One region of the Streptomyces tendae genome, then DNA from elsewhere that is predicted to be linked to it. Evidence: riboswitches for the same ligand, from Rfam matches in the RefSeq annotation. Region 1 holds a riboswitch; the other holds the start of a gene.

Region 1 (3,184 bases):
GTCCACGCCCAGGTTGTCCCGCAGCCGGTCCAGGGTCTCCTGGTCGGCGCCGAGCGCGGCGGTGCCCGCGTACGCCTTGACGGGGTCGAAGGGGGAGGCGGCGGCGACGGCGAACACGCCGAAGGTGACGACGCCGAGCACCGGCACGGCGTACAGGGCGCGGCGGGCGGTGAGCCGTGTCATCGCTCCCCAGGGGGCGTGGGTCATGGCGCGGGCTGCCAGTCCTCGACGTTCCACCAGGGTCCGGCGGCGAAGCCGTGCTCGTGGGGTTCGGTCTGGGTCGTGAGGCCCGTCCAGCGGTCGGCGAGCACGTACATGTGGTCGATGTGGGTGAGGAAGGTGTAGCCGGGGTCCTTCATCAGGGCGCGCTGCAGGTCGTCGTAGGCGGCCTTGCGGGCCTTCGGGTCCTGGGTGCGGCGGCCGGTCTCCAGGGCCCGGTCCACGGCCGGGTTGTCGTAGCGGGCCATGTTGTTGAAGCCGTCGCCCGCGAGGGAGGAGTGCAGCAGGGTGTAGAGGCCGAAGTCGGGGTCGCCGATGCTGCCGAAGCCCGCGAGGACGGCGTCGTGCTTCATGCGGGGTTCGATGACCTCCCAGGTGGCGCTCTGCACCCGTACGTCGATGCCGGCCTTCTTTGCGTCGGAGGCGTAGGCGAGGGCGTGGTCCTGGCGGACCTTGTCGCCGGAGGGGTAGTACAGGGTGAAGCGGGCGGGGCGGCCGTCCTTGGCGCGGATGCCGTCGTTGCCCTCCTTCCAGCCTGCCGCGTCGAGGATGCGCCCGGCCTCGGCGAGGTCCCGGGACCGCTCGACGTCCTTGGCGAACCAGGGGTCGTCGACGGGCAGCGGGCCGTAGGCGGGGCGGCCGGCGCCGTCGAGGATCTTGTCGACCATGGCCTGCCGGTCGACGGCGAGGTCGAGGGCGCGGCGGATCGCGGTGTCGCCGGTGACGGGGCTGCCGCTGGGCAGGGTGACGGCGCGGAAGTCGTAGGAGGTGGCCCGGTACGTCTTCTTGTCGTCGTCGTTCTTGAAGGTGGCGGCGAGGTTGGGCGGGAGGACCGCGCCGTCGAGGTCGCCGGAGCGCAGGCGGGTGGCGCGGACGTCGTCGTCGGCGACGATCGCCATGGTGAGCTTCTTCACCTTCGGCGCGCCGCCCCAGTAGTGCGGGTTGGCCTTGAAGGTGAGCTTCTCGCCCTTGCGCCAGTCGACGAGGACGTACGGCCCGGTGCCGACCGGCTCGGTGTTGAAGGCGCCGGTGTTGGGGTCCTGCTTCCCGGCGACGTGCTCGGGGACGACCGGCAGCACCGTGCGGGCGGCGAACGGCGCGTAGGGGTGACGCAGGGTGAAGACGACCGTGTCGTCGCCCACCGCCCGGACGTCCTCGACGGCGGCCAGTTCGCTCTTGAAGGTGTTGTTGGTGTCGTCGTCGAGCACCGTGCGGTAGGTGAAGACCACGTCCCGGGCGGTCAGCGGCTCGCCGTCGCTGAACTCCACACCCTCGCGCAGGGTGTAGGTGTAGGTCCGGCCGCCGTCCGTGATCTTCGGGAGCGCCTTCGCCAGGGCGGGCCGCAGGTTCATGTCGGCGTCGCGGGCGAGGAGTCCGTCGAAGATCTTCGAGTTGCCGTCCTTGCCGTAACCGAGCAGCGGGCTCAGGGTGTCGGGCTCGGTGGAGACCCCGATCACGACGGACTCGGCGGCCGCCGCGCCGTCCGCGCCGCCACTGCCCGGCGCCGAGCAGGCGGTGACCACCGAGGCCGTCGCCAGTACCGCAGCGGCTCCCCGTATGCGTCGGGTCGTCATCGAACCTCACATCCCTGTCGACCGGACCTCTTGCCCGGGCCTCTTGTCCGGACGTCCTGTCCGAACCTGTTGCTGGAAAGTCGTTGTTGCATATTAGTTGCAGCAAGACCCTGCCCAGGACGGCGGCCCCCTATCCCCCGGATCCGGAAGCGGGCCCCGTGAGGCCCGAACGCGCAGGTGTGCGCCGGGTCGCGAGCTGCCGGGCGCCGTCCGCGCGCCCCCGTCGCCGCTTGTCACCGGGCCTCGCCGGGGACTACTGTCGCCACGCCTTGGTGACGGGAAATCGGTGCGATACCGGTGCGGCCCTCGCCACTGTGATCGGGAAGTCCGGCTCCGGCCCTCGCGGGCAGCCACTGGGTCCTCCGGGACCCGGGAAGGCGGAGCACGGGCGGTGGTACCCGTCAGCCAGGAGACCGGCCAAGGCGCGTCAACCATCCACGAGGTGCTGGAGAGGGTCTGCTGAGCCATGCACATTGCCGAGGGTTTTCTGCCACCGGCGCACGCGGTCGCCTGGGGCGTCGCGTCGGCGCCGTTCGTCGTCCACGGAGCCCGGTCGCTCATCCGTGAAGTGAGAGCTCATCCCGAGAGCACACTGCTGCTGGGCGCGTCGGGCGCCTTCACGTTCGTCCTGTCCGCGCTGAAACTGCCGTCGGTGACCGGGAGTTGCTCCCATCCCACCGGCACGGGGCTGGGCGCGATCCTGTTCCGGCCACCCGTCATGGCGGTGCTCGGGACCATCACCCTGCTGTTCCAGGCACTGCTGCTCGCGCACGGCGGGCTGACCACCCTGGGCGCCAACGTCTTCTCGATGGCGATCGTCGGACCGTGGGCGGGGTACGCCGTCTACCGGCTGCTGCGCCGGTACGACGTGCCGCTGATGGGAGCGGTGTTCTGCGGCGCGTTCGTCGCCGACCTGTCGACGTACTGCGTGACGAGCGTGCAGCTGGCGCTCGCCTTTCCGGACCCCGGCAGCGGATTCCTGGGCGCCCTGGGCAAGTTCGGGTCCATCTTCGCGGTCACGCAGATCCCGCTCGCGGTGAGCGAGGGGCTGCTGACCGTGCTGGTGATGCGCCTGCTGGTGCAGTCGAGCAAGGGCGAGCTGACCCGGCTCGGGGTGCTGGTCACCTCGGTCGCCGGGCGTCGCGGGCGGGCGGAGTCGGCCGAGTCGGCGGAGGTGGTGGCCCGATGAGCCGCAACACGAGGATCAACACCCTGCTTCTGCTGCTCGTCGCCGCCCTCGCCGTGATCCCGCTGGTGTTCGGGCTCGGCGACCACAAGGAGGAGCCGTTCGCCGGGGCGGACGGGGAGGCGGAGACCGCGATCACCGAGCTCCACCCGGACTACGAGCCGTGGTTCTCGCCGCTGTACGAACCGCCGTCCGGCGAGATCGA
Region 2 (3,184 bases), 850 kb from region 1:
GTCGGCGCCCAGGGCGTGCGTCACGATGCCCCACACCTGGCCCGGCGGCACGTGCACGGAGCCGATGGCGAGGCCGGCCGTGGCGGAGACGACGAGCAGGGCGGTGAGGACGATCACGGTGACGGCCGACCTCGTACGGCCCGCCCCCGGCTTGGTGGTCCTGCGCGGCGGAACGGTCCGCTCGGTGGTGGTGGCCCGGCTCACCGGAAGCGCTCGGGGTGCAGACCGCGGGCCAGGTCCTCGACCGCGTAGGCCGAGCGGACGCCGACCAGGGTGGCGGTCAGCGGCAGGACGACGAACCGCTTGTTCCTGACAGCGGGTACGTCGGCGAGCGCGGGCTGGGAGAGCAGGAACTCCTTCTTCTCCTCGACGCTTCCGGCGCCGGCGTAGTCGTAGACGGCGATGGCTTCCGGCTTGCGCTCGACGACCTGCTCCCAGGAGACGTCTCCGAAGACGTCGTCGAGGTCGGCGAAGACGTTCTCGCCGCCCGCCAGCCGGATCAGTTCGGTGCCCAGGCTCCTGCCGCCGGCGGTGAAGGCGCTCTTGTCGCCGCTGTCGTAGACGAAGACGGGCACCTCGGGCTCGTCCTCGACCGTGCCGGCGGCCTGGCCGACGCGGGCCTCGAGGTCCTCGACCAGCTGGTCGGCCCGGTCCGGAACACCGAAGACCTTGCCGATGGTGCGGATCTCGTCGTAGGTGTCCTTCATCGTCACCTGCTTCCCGCCGCAGTACTCACGGTTGAGGTAGGTGTCGATGCCGGCGTCGGCGAACGCCTTGCGGGAGCGGCCCTCGTTCTCGGCGAAGGCGCTGCCGTAGCCGCCGTAGACGAAGTCGGGTTCGGCGTCCAGGATCTTCTCGAACGACGGTTCCTTCTCCGCCAGTTCGGGGATCGTCTCGTAGTCCTTCCTCAGCTCGGGCAGGACGGCGGAGTCGGGGAAGGCCGTGCCGACCATGCGGTCCCTCAGCCCGAGGGCGAGCATGAGTTCCGCCGGGTGCTGGTGGATGGTGACCACCCGCGACGGAGGCTCGTCGTACGTCGTCGTGACGCCGCAGTTGTCGATGGTGACCGGGAAGCCCGCGTGCACGGCCGCGGTGGTCTTCGCGTCCCCGCCGCCCTCGTCGGACGAACCGCAGCCGGCGGCCGACACCATCGACGAAAGGGCCACGGCAGCGGCCGTGGCACGGAGGAACCCGCGCGTGCGGGCAGGGGTGAGCAACTGGGACACGTGAAGCCTCCTGGAGTCCGCGCTCCTTGGGACGGGCCCGCGACGGACCAGTGTCCTGACTCCCGGATCGACGTTTCCCTCCGCCTTCCCGCGCGGTGCGCAGTGGCATGTCGGAGGGGCGCTCCCCGGTCACAGTGGCGGGACCGTGCCGGATTCGCACCGGCTTCCTGTCTCCCGTCGCGGCGATGACCAGGCGATCCTACGTTCCCCCGAACCGACGGCGAAAGGGCGTGCCGAGCCGAGCACCTCGCCTGGCTGCTCTGGCCTGATTGTGGCTCCAAGGATCACGCCCTCGTCAGCCAGACTTGTTGCCTCACGCCACATGAGCCACCGCTGCCGCGATGGCCCGTGCCCGGGAGGCCCTGATGACGTCGGACGTGAGGCCGGACGAGGACGGGGCGGTGTCCCGTCAGGAAGCAGCGGCCTCCGGTGACCGTGTCGCGCTGCGCGGCGATCTGCGGCCGCCCTGCCCGACGCCACCGCCGCGGTGGTGGTCACCGTGCTCGTGTTCGCCCTTCTGTGGGCGCGCATGGATTCGGGAGCCTCGGACACCGTCGCGGTGATGCCGTTCATGGACGATCCCGGCACCTACTGGATGTATCTGCTCAGCCAGGCGTTCGGCTGGTCCGCCCTGCTGTGGGCCTGGGGCACGGTCATGCTCGGGCTGCTGCTGTCGGGACCACGCCCCGCCCGGCTGCCGGTGTCGCGGCAGGTACTGGAGCGCTGGCACCGCACCACCAGCCTGACGACCATGGCGCTGATGTTCGCGCACGCGCTGATGTTCGCGGCCGAACTCGTGCGCTACGAGACGAAGGTGGACTGGGCGGAGCGGCTGTGGGTGGCCTTCGCGGACACCCTCGTGCCGGGCTGGTACGACTCCGGGACCGGCCGCATCGCCATCCCGATCGGCCAGGGTGCCCTGTACCTGGCCATCCCGCTCGGGCTGCTGTTCTACGTCCGGCACCGCATCGGGGCGAACACCTGGCGCCGGCTGCACCGCTTCGTGATCGTCGTGTACGTGCTGAGCGTCTGGCACACGCTGCTGTACGGGACCAACGTCTGGTACGGGGAGTGGCCGCGCACCGTGCTGTGGCTCCTGCAACTCCCGGTCGCACTGCTGCTGTTGCTCCGTCTGCTGCGGCCGGCCCGGCGAGCCGAGCGGCTGGGCCCGCCGGGCGGGGGCGCGGCCCGGCCGGGCTGGTGGGTGCGGGCGGCGGGACGGGCCGCCGCCGCGGCCGTCCTCGTGGGGCTGGTCGTTGTCGCGGTGTCCGGCCGTGACGGCGGGCGGGACCGCCCGGCCCATCCGCCCGCGACGGCTCCCCACGCCCAGGAGACGGACTGACGGCCGGTGCGGCGTCCCGAATGATGTGTACGTCGAGCGGATTCCCCTCTCCCACGCCGAGGGCGCCCAGCAGTCGGTCATCAGCACGAGTCGCGGGGACCCTGGGGACAGCTGCCCGGGAACGCGACTCGTTGTAAGGTGTCGAAACAGCCCTTGACCAGCACACGCAGGCAGGGAGCCGACGCCCAGGAGTCCAACGTGCTGCGCACCATGTTCAAGTCCAAGATCCATCGGGCCACCGTCACCCAGGCCGACCTGCACTACGTGGGGTCCGTGACGATCGACGCCGATCTCCTCGATGCCGCCGACCTCCTGCCCGGTGAGCTCGTGCACATCGTCGACATCACCAACGGGGCCCGGCTGGAAACCTACGTCATCGAGGGTGAGCGCGGGTCCGGGGTGATCGGGATCAACGGGGCCGCCGCCCATCTCGTGCACCCGGGCGACCTGGTGATCATCATCAGTTACGCTCAGGTGACCGACGCCGAGGCACGGGCGTTGAAGCCCCGCGTCGTGCACGTGGACGCGGACAACCGCATCGTCTCCCTCGGCGCCGACCCGTCCGAGCCGGTACCCGGGTCGGACCAGGAGCGCAGCCCCCAGGCCGTCGCCACGG

The links. A riboswitch is a leader RNA that binds a small molecule or an ion and turns the genes downstream of it on or off. The one in region 1 is predicted to bind cobalamin.
Region 2: another riboswitch for cobalamin. It lies ahead of F3L20_RS15790 (ABC transporter substrate-binding protein); the one in region 1 lies ahead of F3L20_RS12085 (energy-coupling factor ABC transporter permease).

Annotation. Positions count from the first base shown of each region.
Region 1 is NZ_CP043959.1:2,584,268-2,587,451, reverse strand. It holds gene F3L20_RS12095 (ABC transporter permease) at 1-183, opposite strand, end outside; gene F3L20_RS12090 (ABC transporter substrate-binding protein) at 204-1,793, opposite strand; cobalamin riboswitch at 2,047-2,229, shown strand; gene F3L20_RS12085 (energy-coupling factor ABC transporter permease) at 2,260-2,982, shown strand; gene F3L20_RS12080 (energy-coupling factor ABC transporter substrate-binding protein) at 2,979-3,184, shown strand, end outside.
Region 2 is NZ_CP043959.1:3,430,335-3,433,518, forward strand. It holds gene F3L20_RS15785 (FecCD family ABC transporter permease) at 1-204, opposite strand, end outside; gene F3L20_RS15790 (ABC transporter substrate-binding protein) at 201-1,226, opposite strand; cobalamin riboswitch at 1,275-1,396, opposite strand; partial or broken gene F3L20_RS15795 (ferric reductase-like transmembrane domain-containing protein) at 1,592-2,568, shown strand; gene panD (aspartate 1-decarboxylase) at 2,767-3,184, shown strand, end outside.